Regions from separate parts of the Mesorhizobium sp. Primo-A genome, predicted to be linked through region 1. Evidence: predicted binding sites of a transcription regulator. Region 1 holds the regulator's gene; each other region holds the start of a gene.
What was found. The regulator PhoB, encoded in region 1, activates phosphate uptake and scavenging genes when phosphate is short. The targets are predictions, from matches to a motif close to TGTCATNNANCTGTCAT.

Region 1 (6,396 bases):
GACGATGCTCTGCAGCGGCGAGTCGACACCAAGCAGCACCATGCCGGACTGCAGCGATTGCATCAGCAGGGCGCCGAGCATGGCGCCGATGATCGTTCCCGACCCGCCGGCTAGCGACGTGCCACCGATCACGGCGGCTGCAATGACGAGCAGCTCGTCGAGCGTTCCAAGCACGTTGGTGGCCGAATTCTGCCGGGCCGAGGAGATCGCCGCGGCAATCGTGGCCAGCACGCCCATGATCATGAACACCTTCATGGTGATCCAGCGCGTGTTGATGCCGGCGAGATTGGCCGCCTCGGGATTGCCGCCGATGGCGAAGACATAGCGGCCGAAACGGGTGCGGTTGGTGATGAAGGTCATGACCAGCCCGACGGCGACCGCCATCAGCACCGGTATGGCGATACCGTGGGCGATGAACAGGCCGCCTTCGGGAACGGTGATGTTGTTGGCGGCCGCATATCTGTTCACGATGCCGATCGGCCAGGGGTAGGAGTTGGCGAGCCAGACCGCACCCATGATGGCGCCGCAGGTGACGACACCGAGCAGCGCCTCGGCCCAGATCGGACGTAGCGGAAAACGGAAACGCTTGCGCTGCACCCGCCCGTTGAACAGCCCAAACACCACGGCGAGGCAGGCGACGATCCCGACAACCCAGCTCCAGGTTGCGCCGATCGATCCCGCCGGCCCGCCGCCCATCAGCTGAAAGGTGGCGTTAAGCGGCGCCACGGTCTGGCCTGATGTGACCCACCAGGCAGCACCGCGCCAGACCAGCAGGCCGCCCAGCGTCACGATAAAGGCGGGCACTTCGAGATAGGCGATGACGAAGCCTTGAAAGGCGCCGATCAACAGGCCGAGCGCCAGGCCGATGACCAGCGCCAGGGCCCAGATCCACGGATTGCCGAGTTCGAGCCCGACAAAACGCACCAGGAAATGCACCTGGGCAAATCCCATCACCATGCCGATCAGGCCCTCGGCGGAACCGACCGACAGGTCGATGTTGCGCATGACGATGACCAGCACCATGCCGCAGGCCATGATGGCGACCGCGGATGTCTGCACCGACAGGTTCCACAGATTGCGCGGCGTGAGAAAGGTGCGGCTGTCGAAATCGAGCGGGTTGACGCCGAGGCGCAGGCTGGAAATGACATGCAGCCCAATCCAGATGACCAGCAGCGCGCCGATCATGCCGAGCATCCGGGTGTCGATCTCGGTCGCCTTCAGGAACCGGGCGACGGCGCCGAGTTCCGACGCGCGCGCCGTATCGGCCTGCGGGTTGGACGTCGTGTCGGTCATGATTTCCTCCCACCGGCTGGCCGTCTGACGCGCATGCCGGAGCCCAGCCTAGAAGCTATCCGCATGATGCGGAAACACAATTCTTTGAGAAAACGCCGCGGCTTTTGGGCCGCGGCGTTCAGATATTTCGAAGTGGTCCGGATCAGTTACAGGCCGCGACGGTGCCGGCAGCGACACCCGCGCAGACTTCGTCCTTCTTGATCCAGCCAGCGTCGATGACGACGTTGAGATTGTCCTTGGTGATGGCAACCGGAGTCAGGAACAGCGACTTGACGGTGTTGCCGCCCGGCGTCGTGAAGTCCTTGGCGCCGGCGATGTCGCTCGTCTTCTTGCCGTCGGCCAGTTGCGAGGCGATCTCGGCGGCATTCTTGCCGAGCTCGCGCGCGTCCTTCCACACCGACACGGTTTGCGTGCCCAGGGCGATGCGGTTCAGCGCGGCGTGGTCGCCGTCCTGCCCCGAGACCGGCACGGTGCCGGCCAAGCCTTGAGCCGTCAGCGCCGCGACGACGCCACCGGCAGTGCCGTCATTGGCCGCGACCACCGCGTCGACCTTGTTGTCGTTGGCGGTCAGGAACTGTTCCATGTTCTTCTGGGCGTTGGCGGGCAGCCAGCCATCCGTGTAGGCTTCGCCGACATTCTTGATCTTGCCGCTGTCAATGGCTTCCTTGAGCACTTCCATCGAGCCCGAGAACAGGAAGTCGGCATTGGGATCGGCACCGGAGCCCTTGATGAAGACGTAGTTGCCTTCCGGCTTGACCTTGAACACTTCGCGGGCCTGCATGCGGCCGACTTCCTTGTTGTCGAAGGTCAGATAGAAAACATCCTTGTTCTCGATCAACCGGTCATAGCCGACGACCGGAATGCCTTCGTCCAGGGCTTTCTGCACGGCCGGGCCGATGGCCGAAGCATCCTGCGCCAGGATGATCAGGGAATTGGCGCCCTGCGAGATCAGGCTTTCGACGTCCGTAAGCTGCTTGCCGGGATTGGACTGCGCATCGGCGGAGATGTACTTGTCGCCGGCGGCCTCGATCGCCGTCTTCATGGCGGCCTCGTCGGTCTTCCAGCGTTCCTCCTGGAAGTTGGACCACGAAACGCCGACGACTTTGTCCTTCGCCTGCGCGACAGACGCGAGCGTCAGCGACATGGCGGCACCCGCCAGGATGGCGGCTGTGAATCTTTTCATATTATCCTCCCTGCGCCGCGTATGGCGCGACCAAACTGGCCCGAAGGCCGGCACAAAGGCCCTATTTTTTCGAGCCTCGAAAAAATACTGGGCCAACGCCCGAACGCTGTCAACATCGATTCTGATGGATTTTGATGTCGTTTCGAATTTTTTTCGGGCCTCGGAATAAATAAATGACACGGCGCGCGGCTTCTGCCAGTATTTGACCGCGTCACCGACAGCGTTCCAGGGCAGGAAGAACCGCGGCGACCGGGAGGATATGAAAGAGCATGTCGGTCGGAATCCGCCACGACGATTTGCGCCGCCGCAACCGCGCGATGGTGATCGCGGCGGTGCGCCGCGCCGGACAGCCGTCGCGCACCGAGATCGCCGCAACCACAAGCCTCAGCCATTCGACGATCTCGGCGATCTCATCCGACCTGATCGTCGAAGGTATCCTGACCGAAAGCAAGCCGAGCGAGGCCGGCTCGCTCAAACGCGGCCGTCCGCAGGTCGGCCTCAGCCTCAATCCGGAAGCGGCCGCGGTAATGACCGTGGTGCTGTCGCTGAACTTCCTCTCGGTCGCCGTCATCGACTATGCCGGCCAGGTAATATCCGAGGAACAGCGCCGGCTCGACACGCTGACGATGTCGCGCGACTCGCTGATCGGTGAGTGCACGGCAATCGTGCGGCGCCGCCTGGAAGATCCCGACCTGGACGTGCGCAGCATCGCCCGTATCGCGCTGGCCGTCCAGGGCATCACCGACACCCGTGCCCGCGCCATGCTGTGGTCGCCGATCACGCCGCACACCGACATCGCCTTCGCCGACATATTCGAAGACGAGTTCGGCATCCCAGCCATTATGGAGAACGATTGCAACATGATGGCGGTGGCGCTGCGCTGGCGCGACCCCGATCGTTACCGCGACGATTTCATCGCTATCCTTTTGTCGCACGGCATCGGCATGGGGCTGGTGCTGAAGGGCGAATTGTTCACCGGCACCCATTCCTCGGGCGGCGAATTCGGCCACATGATTCATCGGCCGAACGGGGCGCTGTGTCGCTGCGGACGGCGCGGCTGCGTCGAAGCCTATGCCGGCAATTATGCCATCTGGCGCAACGCGCGGCAGATGGGCGAGGATGCAGAACCCGTCGCCGATGTCAGCGATGCCGACATGCGCGCCCTGGCTGCCGCCGCCCGCGAAAGGGACGGACCCGAACGGGAAGCCTATCGCAAGGCCGGCGAAGCGCTCGGCTACGGCCTCGGCAGCCTGTTCGCGCTGATCGATCCGGCGCCGGTCGCCATGGTCGGCGTCAGCGCCGCCGCCTTCGACCTGATCGAGCCGGCATTGCGGCAAGCGATTGCCCAGACCGCCGGCGGCCAGCATTCCAAGTCGATTTCCTTCGACACCGAGCCGAACGAACTGCCGCTGATCCGCGAAGGCTGCGCCATGCGGGCGCTAATCTTCGTCGATCAGGAGATTTTTGCGCCGGGCGTGCAGGCGAGATCCGGTCTCGGCGGCAAGAACGTGGCGTGAGTTCAAACGAGGGAGTTCAGTCCTCGCGAATGGCGTAACCCGCCCCACGGATGGTGCGGATGACATCGGGCATACGGCCGTTGTTGACCGCCTTGCGCAGCCGGCCGACATGCACATCGACCGTGCGTTCGTCGATGTAGATCGTCTCGCCCCAGACATTGTCGAGCAGTTGGCTGCGCGAGAACACGCGGCCTGGATGGCGCATCATGAATTCAAGCAGGCGGAATTCCGTCGGCCCGAGCCGGATTTCGCTCTTCTTGCGATAGACACGGTGCGATTCGCGATCGAGCACGATATCGCCGACCTTGAGCACGCTGGACAGCACTTCCGGCTTGGCCCGGCGCAGCAGCGCCTTGACCCTGGCCATGAACTCCGGCGTCGAGAAAGGCTTGACCAGATAGTCGTCGGCACCGGTCGAGAGGCCGCGCACGCGGTCGCTTTCCTCGCCTCGCGCGGTCAGCATGATGATCGGCAGCCGCTCGGTCTCGGGACGCATCCTTAGCCGGCGGCAGAGTTCGATACCGGAAACCGCAGGCACCATCCAGTCGAGCACCAGAAGGTCTGGAACGTTCTCCTGCAGCCGGATTTCGGCCTCGTCGCCGCGCGTCACCACCTCGACCTGGTAACCTTCGGATTCGAGATTGTAGCGGAGCAGCACGCCTAGCGGCTCCTCATCCTCCACCACCATGATGCGTGGCGCGATCATCGGCTGGTCACCCCTGTCATGCCGCTGGCGCGGACATTGCCGTCTCGTCCTGCTTCGGACGGTTGGCTGGCAACTGCGTGCCGGTCAAAACATAATAGGCATTTTCGGCGATGTTGGTCACGTGGTCGCCGATCCGCTCGAGGTTCTTGGCGCAAAACAACAGGTGCGTGCACGCCGTGATGTTGCGCGGATCTTCCATCATGTAGGTCAGAAGTTCGCGGAACACCGATGTGTATTTGACGTCGATGCGTTCATCATTGTTTCTGAGCGTGGCAAGCGCTGCCGCGTCAGCGGCGGCATACTCGTCGACGACCCCCTGCACCTGGATCAGCACCAGCTGCGCCATTGCGTCGATCGAATGCGAAAGGTCGTGCGGCGTGACGCTCAGCCCGACAGTGCCGACGCGCTTGGCGATGTTCTTGGCAAGGTCGCCGATGCGCTCGAGGTCGCCGGCCATGCGGATCGAACCGACCACCGCACGCAGATCGTTGGCCATTGGCTGGCGCTTGGCGATCAGCGTGATGGCACGATCGTCCAGCTCGCGCTGGCGTGCATCCATGATGGCGTCGTCGGAAACCACCCGCTGCGCCAGCGCATTGTCCGAATTGAGCAAAGCCCTGGTCGAGCCACCGACCATCGAGCGGGCGAGATCGCCCATGTCGCGGATCAGCTGGCTGATCTGCTCCAGATCCTCATCGAAAGATGCAACGGTATGTTCACCCATGATCTTCGTCCCTCATATGCCAGAGATCAGCCGAACCGGCCGGTGATGTAGTCCTGGGTGCGTTTGTCGTCGGGGGTGGTGAACATCTTGTCGGTGGCGCCCTCCTCGACCAGATAGCCAAGATGGAACATCGCGGTGCGCTGCGACACGCGCGCTGCCTGCTGCATCGAATGGGTGACGATGACGATCGTATAGTTCTGACGCAGTTCGTCGATCAGTTCCTCGACGCGAGCGGTGGCGATCGGGTCGAGCGCCGAACACGGTTCGTCCATCAGGATCACCTCGGGCGACACGGCGATGGCGCGTGCAATGCACAGGCGCTGCTGCTGGCCACCGGAAAGACCCGTGCCAGGTTCCTGCAAACGGTCCTTGACCTCGTTCCAGATCGCCGCCTTCTTCAGGCTGGACTCGACGATCTGATCCATGTCGGCCTTGCGCTTGGCCAATCCGTGGATGCGCGGACCATAGGCGACGTTCTCGTAGATCGACTTTGGGAACGGATTGGGTTTCTGGAACACCATGCCGACGCGCGCCCTGAGTTCGACGACATCGATGTTCTTGTCGTAGATGTCCTCTTCGTCGAGCGTGATCTTGCCGGTTACCCGTGCTGAATCGATGGTGTCGTTCATGCGGTTGAGGCAGCGCAGGAAGGTGGACTTGCCGCAGCCGGAGGGGCCGATCAGCGCCGTCACCTGGTTCAGGCGGACGTCGAGATCGACGTCGAACAGCGCCTGCTTCTCGCCGTAGAACACGCCGACCTTGTCGCCGCGCATTTTTATCACTTCGTTCGACTTCATCTTGTCGCCCACTGCGTTTTCAAGGGACTGTTCGGTCATGATGTTCATACCAAAATGCCTTTTTTCTACCAGCGCCGCTCGAACCGACGCCGAAGCACGATCGCGGTGATGTTCATGGCCATGAGGAAGACGAGCAGGATGATGATGGCGCCGGACATACGCTCGACGAAGGCGCG
Region 2 (6,396 bases), on a different contig from region 1:
CGGGCCGCCGCGGTCGCCAGCACATACATCTGCTCGGCGCCCGCCTGGTCGGAAAGCGCACGAAAGCGGCGGAACTCTTCCATCGAGCGCGTTACCGCCTCGGGGTCGAGCTTGCCCGTCGAAACGATGCCGCGGCCGAGACCGGCCAGCATCTTTTCGTTGAACAGCATGGTCGGCGAGCGCGCCAGCCCCTCATAGACGACGAGACGGATCGAGTTCGATCCGATGTCGATGATGGACAGCGGTCGGCGGTCCTGCAGCCGGCCCTGAGAATCAGACAGCATCAGCCGGACGCTGCAGCGTTCTTCTTGCGGCGCTTGAACTGCGCGATGCGCTTGGGCGCATGCGACTTCAGCGCGTCACCCCGTCCCGACAGGCTCGGATTGGTCATGAAATATTCCTGCGCGTTGAACGGTTCCTCGCCCTCCTCCAGCACGACGCGCCGGGAGGTTCCATCAGCCAATACGTCGAAACTTTGCTGATTGTCCATAATGTTGCCCAGCATGATCTGGCCAAGGATCTGTTCATGCACAGTTGGATTGGTGATCGGCACCATGGTTTCGACGCGGCGGTCGAGATTGCGCGGCATCAGGTCGGCCGAGGAGATGTAGACGATCGCCTCGTCCGACGGCAGGCCGAAACCATTGCCGAAACAATAGATGCGGCTGTGCTCGAGAAAACGGCCGACGATCGATTTTACGCGGATGTTTTCCGACAGGCCCGGAACCTGCGGCCGCAGGCAGCAGATGCCGCGCACGACAAGGTCGATCTCGACGCCGGCGCGGCTGGCATCGTAGAGCGCGTCGATGATGATCGGATCGACGAGGGCGTTCATCTTCATCCAGATGCGCGCCGGTTTGCCTTGCACCGCGTAGGCAATCTCGTCGGCAATGTGCTTCAGGATGCGGCTTCTCAGCGTGAACGGCGAGATCGCCAACCGCATTTCGTCCGTCGGCTCGGCATAGCCGGTGATGAAATTGAACAGCTGGGCGACATCGCGGGCAATCGTCGGATCTGTGGTGAAGAAGGACAGGTCGGTGTAGATGCGTGCGGTGACCGGATGGTAGTTGCCGGTGCCGAGGTGCACGTAATTGCGCAGCTTGCCGTCCTCGCGCCGCACCACCAGCGACATTTTCGCATGTGTCTTCAGTTCGAGAAATCCGAACACCACCTGCACGCCGGCCCGCTCCAGGTCGCGCGCCCAGCGGATGTTGGCTTCCTCGTCGAAACGCGCCTTGAGCTCGACCAGCGCGGTGACCGACTTGCCGGCCTCGGCCGCGTCGACCAGCGCGCGCACGATCGGGCTGTCGTTGGAGGTGCGGTAAAGCGTCTGCTTGATCGCCACCACCTCCGGATCGGCCATTGCCTGGCGCAGGAACTGCACCACCACATCGAAGGATTCGTAAGGGTGATGGACGACGATGTCCTTCTCGCGGATGGCGGCGAAACAATCGCCGCCATGCTCGCGGATGCGCTCGGGAAAACGCGGATTGTAGGGCGTGAATTTCAGGTCGTCGCGGGGAACGGCGACGATCTCGGAAATCTGGCTGAGCGCCAATGGACCGGTCAAGACGCTGATGCGGCTGGACGACACGCCAAGCTCGCCGGCGACGAAATCGCGCAATTCGCCAGGCATCAGCCTGTCGAATTCGATGCGGATCACCGATCCGCGCCGACGCCGCTTCAGCGCCGTTTCGAACAGGCGCACGAGGTCCTCGGACTCCTCCTCGACCTCGATATCGCTGTCACGGATGATGCGGAACGTGCCGGAGCCCTTGACCTCGTAGCCGGGGAAGAGCTTGCCGATATAGAGGCCGACAGCCTCTTCCAGCGGGATGAAGCGGACATGATGCTTGCGGTCCGGCAGACGGATGAAGCGCTTCAGCGCCACCGGCAGGCGCAGCAGCGCGCTCATCTCCTCGCCATTCTTGCGATGGCGCAATTGCAGCGCCATCGAGAAGCCGAGATTGGGGATGAACGGGAACGGATGCGCCGGGTCGATCGACAGCGGGGTCAGCACCGGGAAAACCTGTTCCTGGAAATGGTCTTCCAGCCAGATTTTCTCGTCCTTGGTCAGCGCATCGCGGGTGATGCTCTCGATGCCTTCCTTGTTGAGCAGCACGGTGAGCGCCGAAAGGCTCTTCTGCTGGTCTTCCTGCAGCCGCTCGACCTCACGCAGCAGCTGTTCGAGCTGCTGTTCGGGGGTGCGGCCGTCGGGGCTCTTCAGCGTGATGCCCTCGCGCACCTGGCCGGCAAGACCGGCGACTCGGACCATGAAGAACTCGTCGAGATTGGCGGCCGAGATCGACAGGAAGCGGACGCGCTCCAGCAGCGGATGATTGAGGTTCAGCGACTCCTCGAGAACGCGCCGGTTGAACTGCAGCCAGGAAAACTCGCGGTTGACAAACCGGTCCGGGTTGCCGCCTTCCGGGCGAGCCACCTCGACATCCACGAATTCGTTCTGCACCGGCTTCAGTTCGTTCATGATTCCCGCTCTTCCACACCCGCTCAAGCCGGCTAGCCAGTCACTCTAGCGACCCATGGTCCCTCCCGGAAACCGAAATCGGTTTTCGGGCCATGGGTTAACCGGCTTAACTTATCCTCTGACAGGCTTTTGCGACAGTTTGATTTCATCGAACTTGCAAAGAGGCCTGATATGATCCAGATGCAGACGAGACTGCGTTAAGGAGACGACGATGGCAGGCGGTTCCATTCCCCATTTTCAGAACGATGCGGGCTATCCGGCAATCGACATCGGCGTGAAGGAATTCATGTGCACGGGCGCCAATCCGCCTTTCGACCACCCGCATGTGTTTCTGGACATGGGCGACGACAATGAAAAAGTCTGTCCCTATTGCTCGACGCTCTACCGCTATTCGCCGAAGCTGAAGGCGACGGAAACGCTGCCGGCCGGATGCATCTACATCGAACAGGCCGCCTGAGACTTTCGCGACCAGCCCGATGAACGACACGCGTTCCCGGCAAATTGTCGTCGCCGGGGCCGGTGTCGCCGGATTGACCGCAGCCCTTGCATTCGCCTCGCGCGGCTACGCGGTTCGGGTGTTCGAACAGGCGCAGCGCCTGGAAGCTGCCGGCGCCGGCATCCAGCTCTCTCCAAACGCGACGCGCATCCTTCGCCAGCTTGGCGTGCTCGACCGGCTGCTGCCGGCAGCGGTGCGGCCGCAAGCCGTGGTGTTGAAGAAGGCCGCGACCTTGCGCGAACTGGCGCGCGTGCCGCTGGGGCAAGCCGCCGAAACCCGCTGGCAAGCACCCTATCTCGTCGCGCACAGGGCCGATCTGCAGAGCGCATTGACCGCGCGCGTTGCCGAGGTGCCGGATATCCATCTCACCACCGGCGCGCGCATCGGCGACGTTGCCTCCGGCCCGCATGGCATCACGGCGACGGCCGAGATCGACGGCAAGACCATCGAGGCGGAGGGCTTCCTGCTGGTCGGGGCCGATGGCGTCTGGTCATCGGTGCGCCCACTTGTCGACTCGGCCAAGGGGTCGGCTTCGCCAAGAAACCATTTCTCCGGCGAACTGGCCTGGCGCGCGACCATCGCAGCCGATAGCGCCGCGGGGCAGAGCTTTGCCGCCATCGGCGCCAGGGACTGCGTCACCACCTTCCTGCATCCCGGCTTCCATATGGTGGCCTATCCCGTCAGCAAGGGTGCGGCCTTCAATCTCGCGGCCTTCACCAGGGGCGACCGCATTGCCGAGGGCTGGTCCGGCAACGCCGACGCCGGGATCCTGACCCGAGCTCTTGCCGGCACTGCGGCAGAACTTGCCCGTCTGGTCGAGCAGGCCGGCCCGTGGACCGCGTGGCCGATCCACACTGTCGACCCGCAACAGCCCTGGACAACACCGAACGGCATGGCGCTGATCGGCGACGCCGCGCATGCGATGACCCCATTCGCGGCGCAAGGTGCGGCCATGGCGATCGAGGATGCAGCGACGCTTGCCGACGCCGTCTACGCCTCCCCTACGAACCCGCTGGCCGCGCTTGCGGTTTGGGAACAGTCACGGCGGCCGCGTGTCGCGCAGGTCGCCCGACGCGGCGCTGTCAACCGGCTGGCCTGGCATGCCGCAGGGCCGGTGGCGATTGCGCGCAACGTGTTCCTGAAAATGCGCTCGTCGGAAAAACTCGCGGCGGATTTGGACTGGCTCTATGGCTGGCGGGCACCGGAGGCTGACGAAAGCTGAAACCTGCGAAAGGTTGGCGGGACAGAGGGGGGTGTGAAGGAACGCGACACTCGCCAATTCGCGGAATGCCCACGCTAATTATACAGCCGCATCGATAGCCCGAGCGATACAGGCAGCGGGTTCCACCAGCCGGTGCGCAGGCCTGCGGTGCGCAAGGCGGCCGCCGTCCAGGTGTTGCAGCCGATCAGTGCGTTGAAATGGCCGTTGGCTTCGTAGAAGCCGTCGAACCTGGAATAGGCCGCGTCCGGAACGAGGATCGGGCCTTCCGGTCCGCGCTGGAAACTCGCATCGATGAAATCGAGCAACGCCGCGAACCGGTCCTCTGTGATGTCGAACCCCGCGATGTCAGGGGGCGGTTCGAGGATGTCACCGGCGACATCGACATGCATGACCGACGCGTCGAGGGTCAGTGCCTTCATCACCGGTACCGCCTTCAGCTCGGACCATGTCGGCGTCTCCAGGTAGAAGGCGCGACCGCCCCAGCCGAAGACGATGTAGCGGACCTCCGGCCTGTCGGCCGGTATGCCGGCGTCGACCAGGAAGTGGAAACGCTGGCGCACGGCATCGTCGACCGGGATGGCGATATCGGTGTGGATCGGATTGTTCAGCACCAGGATGTGGCGCGTCGCGGCGGGCATGGCGGCGGCCGCCGGCCACAGCGGCCGCGGCACGAGGGTGCCCGTCGTCACGGCGAGAGCGACGACAATCAACAGAAGGCCTAGAAAACGTCCCAGTCTCTTCATGAAAAGCGGCTCTGCAAAAGCGCTCCAGCGCGACAGGAACGGTCGCCTGTTATGCCATACGCAAAAGAGCCCGGCAGTGTTTCAGCCGGGCTCCTCGCAAACATCGAAAGCCTAGTGCAGGATCTGCGACAGGAACAGCTTCGTGCGCTCATGGCGCGGGTGGTCGAAGAACTCGGCCGGCGTGTTCTGCTCGACGATCTGGCCCTGGTCCATGAAGATCACCCGGTTGGCGACCTTGCGGGCAAAACCCATCTCGTGGGTGACGCACAGCATGGTCATGCCTTCTTCGGCAAGGCCAACCATGGTCTCCAGCACTTCCTTGATCATCTCCGGATCAAGCGCCGAGGTCGGCTCGTCGAACAGCATGATGCGCGGGTTCATGCACAGCGAGCGGGCAATCGCCACACGCTGCTGCTGGCCGCCGGAAAGCTGGCCGGGATATTTGTTGGCCTGTTCCGGGATCTTGACGCGCTTGAGGAAATGCATGGCGATTTCCTCGGCCTGCTTCTTCGGCGTCTTGCGCACCCAGATCGGCGCCAGCGTGCAGTTCTCCAGGATGGTCAGATGCGGGAACAGGTTGAAGTGCTGGAACACCATGCCGACCTCGCGGCGCACCTCGTCGATCTTCTTGAGATCGTTGGTCAATTCCTTACCGTCGACGATGATCTTGCCCTTCTGGTGCTCCTCCAGGCGGTTGATGCAGCGGATCATGGTCGATTTGCCGGAGCCGGAGGGGCCGCAGATGACGATGCGCTCGCCGCGCATCACTTTCAGGTTGATGTCCTTCAGCACATGGAACTCGCCATACCATTTGTGCATGGCGATGATGTCGATGGCGACATCGGTCGTCGAAATCTGCATCTTGGCGGCGTTGACCTTGATCTCTTCGGCGCTGACGGCATTTTCGGTGGCCATGAGAGGGATCCCCTTGTTCTTTTGTTTATGTTTAGCGTTTGTGGCCGGTGTCGAGCCGGCGTTCGGTGTACATTGAATAGCGCGACATGCCGAAGCAGAACAGCCAGAAGACGAAGGCGGCGAAGATCAGGCCGGACCTCGCCGTCTGCGCGGTTGCCCAGTTTGCATCGGAAAAATTCTGTTTGACGATGCCGAGCAGGTCGAACATCGAGATGATGATGACCAGGCTGGTGTCCTTGAACATGCCGATGAAGGTGTTGACGATGCCCGGGATGACCAATTTGAGCGCCTGCGGCATGACGATGAAATACATCTTCTGCCAATAGCCGAGGCCGAGCGAATCGGCACCTTCATATTGGCCCTTGGGGATCGCCTGCAGGCCGCCGCGCACCACTTCGGCCATATAGGCGGCGGCAAACAGCGACACGCCGATCAAAGCGCGCAGGAACTTGTCGAACGAAACGCCCTCCGGCAGGAACAGCGGCAGCATGACGCTGGCGAAGAACAGCACGGTGATCAGCGGGATGCCGCGCAC
Region 3 (6,396 bases), on a different contig from region 1:
GCGCCGCAGCGTCGTGCTCTCGGCAAATCCCATCGGCGCGAAATAGGCCGGGATTTCCAGCCCCCAGGAAGCCGTCCATTCGCATCCCGCCGCGCTCATGCCGTCATAGGCGCCGGGGCGTTTCAGCGGCCGGCCGGCGGGCAGCCGTTCATTGGGAAAGGTCATGACGAACCGGCGCGAATAGAACTGGCGCGTCGTCTGCCTGAGATATTCGCGGTTGGCGGCGAAGGCACCGTAGCGAGCGATATCCATGCCGAAGATGTCGGCCTGCGGTTCGCCGAAAATCATCCATTCGGCCAGCGACTTGCCGACGCCGCCGCCCTGGCTGAAACCGGCCATGACGCCGCAGGCGACCCAGTAGTTCTTCAGGCCGCGCACCGGCCCGACAATCGGATTGCCGTCCGGCGTGAAGGTGAAGGCGCCGTTGACCCATTTGCGGATACCGGCCGTCGCCAGGCAAGGGAAGCGCTCATGCGCCTTGGCGAGTTCCGGGCTGATGCGGTCGATGTCTTCCGGGATCAGCTCTATGCCGTAATCCCACGGCGCTCCGTCCATGTTCCAGTGCTTTGGGTTCTGCTCATAGACGCCAAGCAGCACACCCTTGCGCTCCTGCCGCAGGTATGAAAAGCCGTCGAGATCGACGGCGATGCCGATTTCCCTGTCAAGTGCTGCGATCTCCGGAATGTCATCGGTGATGAAATAGTGGTGCTCCATCGGCGTCACCGGCAGGTCGACGCCGGCCATGCGGCCGAGCTGCTTCGCCCACAGCCCGCCGGCATTGACGACATGCTCGGCGATGATGGTGCCCTGCTCGGTGATGACGTCCCAGCGCCCGTCGGCACGTGCTTTCAGCTCGACGACCCGGTTGCGCAAGATGATGTCGGCGCCGCGCTTCTTCGCAGCACCCGCATAGGCATGCGTGGTACCGTACGGGTCGAGATGGCCTTCGTTGGAATCATGCAGGCCGCCAAGAACACCGTTGACGTCGACGATCGGGCAGATCGCCTTGATCTCGTCGGGCGTGACCAGGCGCGCGGTCTCGATGCCGACCGACTGGAACACGGCCCAGGCTGATTTCAGCCACTCCCAGCGCGCGGGATCGCTGGCGATGTTGACGCCGCCCGTCATGTGCAGGCCGATATCCCAGCCGGATTCGGCCTCGATCTCCCGGTAGAGATTGATGGTGTAGTCCTGCAGCGCCGCCACGTTGGGATCGGCGTTGAGCGCATGGAAGCCTGCCGCCGCGTGCCAGGTCGAACCGGCCGTCAGTTCTGCGCGCTCGATCAGCGCCACATCGCTCCAGCCGAACCGCGTCAGGTGATAGAGCACCGAGGCTCCGACCACGCCACCTCCGATGACGACTGCGCGGTAGTGCGACTTCAAGGCTTCCCCTCCACGGTTGGTCCGAAGACTGGAGTATATATCCACTGGACATAAGTGTCCAGTGCCGGCGCGCGCGCATCGTTTTTCGTCGACCGCCGGCATGCACTGCGCGCTGTCACGCAAGCATCATGTTCGCGCCGTAGACCGCGTTTCGGGGAGGCTTGCGCAACATCATCGATGTCGTACCTCTTTCAGTTTTTCGTCCCCCGGCCGCTCCGGCACATCCGTCACAAAGAGGATTATCCATGAAGCACCTGTATCGACCCGCGTCGCTTGGCGTCGCGCTGGCCTTGTTCACCGCCTTGGCGCCGGCGCTCGCCGACAGCACCGCGACCGTCGGCGGCCTCGTCAACAAGGGGCTGGTCGGCGTCGGCCGCATCCCGGCCGCTCAGCGCGACAAGTTCGGCGAGACCTTCGGCTCGGGTTCCGGCATGGCGATCGACGCATCAGGCTGGACGCATGACACCGCCGGCTACAGGGGTTCGCTCTGGCTGTTGCCGGACCGTGGCTACAATGTCGTCGGCACCACCAACTACCGGCCGCGCCTCAACACGATCGCCATCGAATTTGCTCCGGTCGCACCGGGCGCGGCACCTGCTGCCGGCCAGGAGCAGACGGGCGTCAAGGCAACGCTCGCCGACACCATGCTTCTCACCGACGACAAGGGGGCTGATGCCACAGGCCTCGACCCACTCAACGGCGTGCGCGCGGCAAGCGGCGACATGCCGATCCTGCCGCAAGCCGACAATGGCAAGCTGGCGCTCGACAACGAGGCGATCGTGCGGCTGCCCGATGGTTCGATGTTCATCTCCGACGAATACGGCCCGAACATCTATCGGTTTTCCGCCGACGGGCATCTGCTGTCGGCAACCCAGCCACCGGCCGCCTTCGTGCCGATGCGCCACGGCACGCCGAACTTCGCCTCGGACAATCCGGGACCCGGTGCCGCCGAGCCCGATCCGAAGGACCCCGAGACCGGCCGCCAGAACAACCAGGGCCTGGAGGGAATGGCGATGACGCCGGACGGCAAGTTCCTGATCGCGGTGCTGCAATCGGCGCCCCGGCAGGATGGCGGCGATTCGCCCGCGACGCGCCAGAACACGCGTGCGCTGGTCTATGACGCGTCCGACCTCGCCCACCTCAAACTGGCGCATGAGTATGTCGTGCCGTTGCCGGTGTTCAAGGATGCCAAGGGCAAGACCAAGATCGCCGCGCAGAGCGAGATCGTGGCGCTCTCCGACAAGACCTTCCTGATGCTGGCGCGCGACAGCGGCAACGGCCAGGGGCTGAAGGGCGACACCTCGCTGGTGCGCCAGATCTTCGTCGTCGACGTCTCGGCCGCGACCGACATCGCCGGCGGCGCCTTCGATGCCGCCGACAAGCCGCTGGCGCCCAAGGGCGTGCTCGACCCGTCGGTGATGCCGGCCAAGCTGACGCCGTTCATCGACATCAACGACAAGGGCGAACTCGGCCGCTTCGGCCTGCACAATGGCGCGCCGAACGACAAGAACAACCTGTCGGAGAAGTGGGAGGCGATGTCGGTGGTCAGCGTTCTCGATCCGAAGCTGCCCGACGACTACTTCCTGTTCGTCGCCAACGACAACGACTTCCTCGCCCAGGACGGTTTTCAGGTCGGCGCACCCTACAAGGCGGAAGACGGCGCCGATGTCGACACCATGTTCCTGGTCTATCAGGTCACGCTGCCGGGTCTCGCCGGGAAGTAACGGCCACTGCACGGGCGGGCGCGCTTGGCGCGTCCGCTGGGCTCGCGGCAGGCATGAACGGGGCAGCGGCCTTTCAGCCGCGCGTTCGCAAGGGTGCATCTCGGTCCCGCCTGCGATATCATCGTGGACTGGATCCAAATCACCATCCGCCGAGTTGCCCGCCATGGACGAAAAAATGCCCGCGCGCCGGCGCACCGGCGACCTGACCAGCGGCCCGATCCCGCGCACGCTTCTGCTGTTCGCCCTGCCGGTGCTCGGCTCCAACGTGCTGCAGTCGCTCAACGGCTCGATCAACGCCGTCTGGGTCGGCCGTTTTCTCGGCGAATCGGCGCTGACCGCCACCTCTAATGCCAACCTCGTCCTGTTCCTGATCCTCGGCACTGTGTTCGGCATCGGCATGGCGGCCACCATCCTGGTGGCCCAGTCGGTCGGTGCCCGCGACCTGCCCGAGGCGCGCCGCATTGTCGGCACCAGCGCGACGTTCTTCTTCCTCGTCTCGGTTGTCTTCGCGGTCTGCGGCTGGATCTGGGTTGACGCCATTCTCAACACGCTCGGCACACCGGCCGACGCCTTGCCGCTGGCGCGCTCCTATCTGCGCATCATCTTCGTCGCCGTGCCGATGATGAACCTTCTGTCCTTCGTCATGACCGTGCTGCGCGGTGCCGGCGATTCACGCACCCCCTTCTTCTTCATGGCGCTGGCCGTCGTCCTCGACATCGTGCTCAACCCATTGCTCATCGCCGGCATCGGACCGTTTCCCGAACTCGGCATCGCGGGCTCCGCCACGTCCACGCTGATCGGCCAGACGGTTAGCGTGATCGCCATCCTGATCGTGCTCTATGTGCGCAAGCATCCGCTGCGGCTGGCCGGCGCCAACCTCGCTCTGCTGCGGCCCGATCCCACCTTGCTGCGCATCGTCGTCTTCAAGGGCGTGCCGATGGGCCTGCAGATGATCGTCATTTCGGCGGCGGCACTGACGGTGATGGGCATCGTCAATTCCTACGGCTCACAGGTCGCCGCCGCCTACGGCATCGCCGCCCAGCTGTGGACCTACATCCAGATGCCGGCGCTCGCCATCGGCGCCGCGGTGTCCTCGATGGCGGCACAGAATGTCGGCGCCGGGCGCTGGGACCGGATCGGCCGCATCGCCGCCTCAGGCGTCGGCTTCAACCTCGTCCTGACCGGCGCACTGGTTGCCGTGCTGTCGGTTTTCGACCGTTCGGTGCTGAGCCTGTTCCTGAGCCGCGACAGCGCGGCGATCGACATCGCCGTCCACATCAACAATGTCGCCTCGTGGTCGTTCATCCTGTTCGGCATAACCATCGTGCTGTTTGCCACCGTACGAGCCACGGGTGCCGTGATGCCGCCGCTGATCATCCTGGTCATTTCGGTGCTGGTCGTGCGCACCGGCTTTGCCTATTTCATGCGTGGCGTGATCGGCGAGGAAGCGTTGTGGTGGAGCTTCCCGGCGGGTTCGATCAGCTCGCTTGTACTGGCGGCGGCCTACTATCGTTTCGGCCGCTGGCGCACCACGCACATGATCGAGGACAGGCCGGCCGCCGGCGAGCCGCCGGACACCGGTCTTGGCGTGCCGCGCGGACGCGCGCATCTTTCGCCTGAAACACCGAACGGCTGAAGCCAACCCGGTTCCGCTGGACCGCTCCAGGCCCTCAACGCCGTTGTTGTTTCAGCCCAAAAGCCAGCGCCACCAACGCAAACACCACGATCATGCCGGCGAACGCCAGGCTGGCAGCGACGGGACTGGCATAGGTCGAAACGATGCCGATGCCGATGACGGGCAAGGCGTTGCCGACAAAGCAGCAGATGAAGAAGCTGGACACCACTTCGGCGCGACGATCCTTGGGCGCGATCTCGTTCACCACTTGCAGGCCGCCACGGTAACCAAGCGCCGCCGCAACGCCGCAACAGGCCGTCGCAGCAACCATCAGTGCCATCGAGGCCAATATCTGCGCCGCCACCACCAACAAGACGCTTGGGATCATCAATGCCAGCGCAGCCAGCATCGCCTTATTGCTCTTCATGTGCATCAGAACGACAATGCTGATCGCGGTGACGATCGCCAGCTCGAAGAACAGCGCGCCGGCGACGGCATGGTTGGTCTCATGCAGCTGCTGCGCCAGGATGCTCGGCGCCAACGCGGCGTAGAACCCGACCAGCGCCATCGCGCCGAAGCCGGTCACCGCCGGCGCGACGAAGCGCGCACGGATTTCCTCCGGGACGGAAAGTCGCGGCCGCCAGGAGATCCCCCCGAGGCCGCCCGGCTTCGACACCGTTTCGCGAGTGCGCCAGACCAGGATCGTCACCACCACAAGTGCTGCCAGATAGACGATGAAGATCAGCCGCAACGGCCATGGCTCGTATTCAGCCAGAAATCCCGAAATCAGTGCGCCGAGGCCGAGGCCGAGGAAATTGGTGCTGGTGGCAATCACACTGGCGCGCGACTTGTCCGCGCCGGGAAGAAGCTCGGCAATCCACGCGGTTCCGGTCCCCGCGCCGACGCCGATGCCAAGCCCGCTCAGGATGCGGGCGACGTCGAGCGAGACGACGTTTACGGCAAACAGGAAGACAAGCGCACTGACGATGGCGACGAGCATGGCCGCCAGGCTCGCGGGCCGGCGTCCGACAATATCGGAGACGCTGCCCAACATCAGAAGTGCCGCCAGATTGCCGACGACATACACGGCGTAGATCAGCGTCAGGGTGATTTGTGAAAAGCCGAATTGCTGCTTGTAGACGATGTAGAGCGGCGTCAGCACCGTGCTGCCGGCAAACAGCACCGCAATCATCGCGGCGACGGTGGGGATTGCGAGAGCATCGCCACCTGCCCCTTCGTGCGTATGCGCAAAATCGCGAATGGCCATGGCCAACCTCGTCACCAATTTCGGGGATCGAGGATCTAACGCGGTTTCATCCACGACGTTCCAACCGACAGGCAGGCTCCTGACAGCACGGTGGACATTGCTTGAGCGGGATGTCCGCCGGCTGAACAGGCTCGGATCGGGGCCAGCGGCTCCGATCCGTCATCTATCGTTCAACCGGTCGGCGTTACCTGCAAGCAAAGCCGGGCGCGATCTTGCACTTGCCGGGACGCGGCCTGTGCGGCGGCCGATGGTGCGGAGGACGGTGCGGCTTGTGCCAGTGTGGCGGCCGATGCGGCGGACGCACGATGATGATTGGCGGGCGAACGATCTGGGAGCGTTCAAGATAACCGGCGCTGGCCCAGCCGCTCACGCCGCCGCCATGGATTCTACACCAGCCCGGCTGGCAG

Region 2: a site for PhoB is predicted at 2,617-2,633, ahead of EOC83_RS11700 (RNA degradosome polyphosphate kinase). Genes of this name have one in related genera too.
Region 3: a site for PhoB is predicted at 1,497-1,513, ahead of EOC83_RS16210 (esterase-like activity of phytase family protein). Genes of this name have one in related genera too.

Annotation. Positions count from the first base shown of each region.
Region 1 is NZ_RZTG01000010.1:61,732-68,127, reverse strand. Features, by position in the region: gene EOC83_RS19250 (sugar ABC transporter permease) at 1-1,293, opposite strand, end outside; gene xylF (D-xylose ABC transporter substrate-binding protein) at 1,436-2,476, opposite strand; gene EOC83_RS19240 (ROK family protein) at 2,746-3,993, shown strand; gene phoB (phosphate regulon transcriptional regulator PhoB) at 4,010-4,699, opposite strand; gene phoU (phosphate signaling complex protein PhoU) at 4,716-5,423, opposite strand; gene pstB (phosphate ABC transporter ATP-binding protein PstB) at 5,450-6,268, opposite strand; gene pstA (phosphate ABC transporter permease PstA) at 6,286-6,396, opposite strand, start outside.
Region 2 is NZ_RZTG01000005.1:215,809-222,204, forward strand. Features, by position in the region: gene ppx (exopolyphosphatase) at 1-284, opposite strand, end outside; gene EOC83_RS11700 (RNA degradosome polyphosphate kinase) at 284-2,485, opposite strand; gene EOC83_RS11705 (zinc-finger domain-containing protein) at 2,697-2,942, shown strand; gene EOC83_RS11710 (FAD-dependent monooxygenase) at 2,962-4,203, shown strand; gene EOC83_RS11715 (TIGR02117 family protein) at 4,278-4,946, opposite strand; gene EOC83_RS11720 (amino acid ABC transporter ATP-binding protein) at 5,058-5,861, opposite strand; gene EOC83_RS11725 (amino acid ABC transporter permease) at 5,893-6,396, opposite strand, start outside.
Region 3 is NZ_RZTG01000008.1:141,770-148,165, forward strand. Features, by position in the region: gene EOC83_RS16205 (FAD-dependent oxidoreductase) at 1-1,383, opposite strand, end outside; gene EOC83_RS16210 (esterase-like activity of phytase family protein) at 1,629-3,107, shown strand; gene EOC83_RS16215 (MATE family efflux transporter) at 3,283-4,743, shown strand; gene EOC83_RS16220 (MFS transporter) at 4,778-5,989, opposite strand; gene EOC83_RS16225 (SH3 domain-containing protein) at 6,174-6,396, opposite strand, start outside.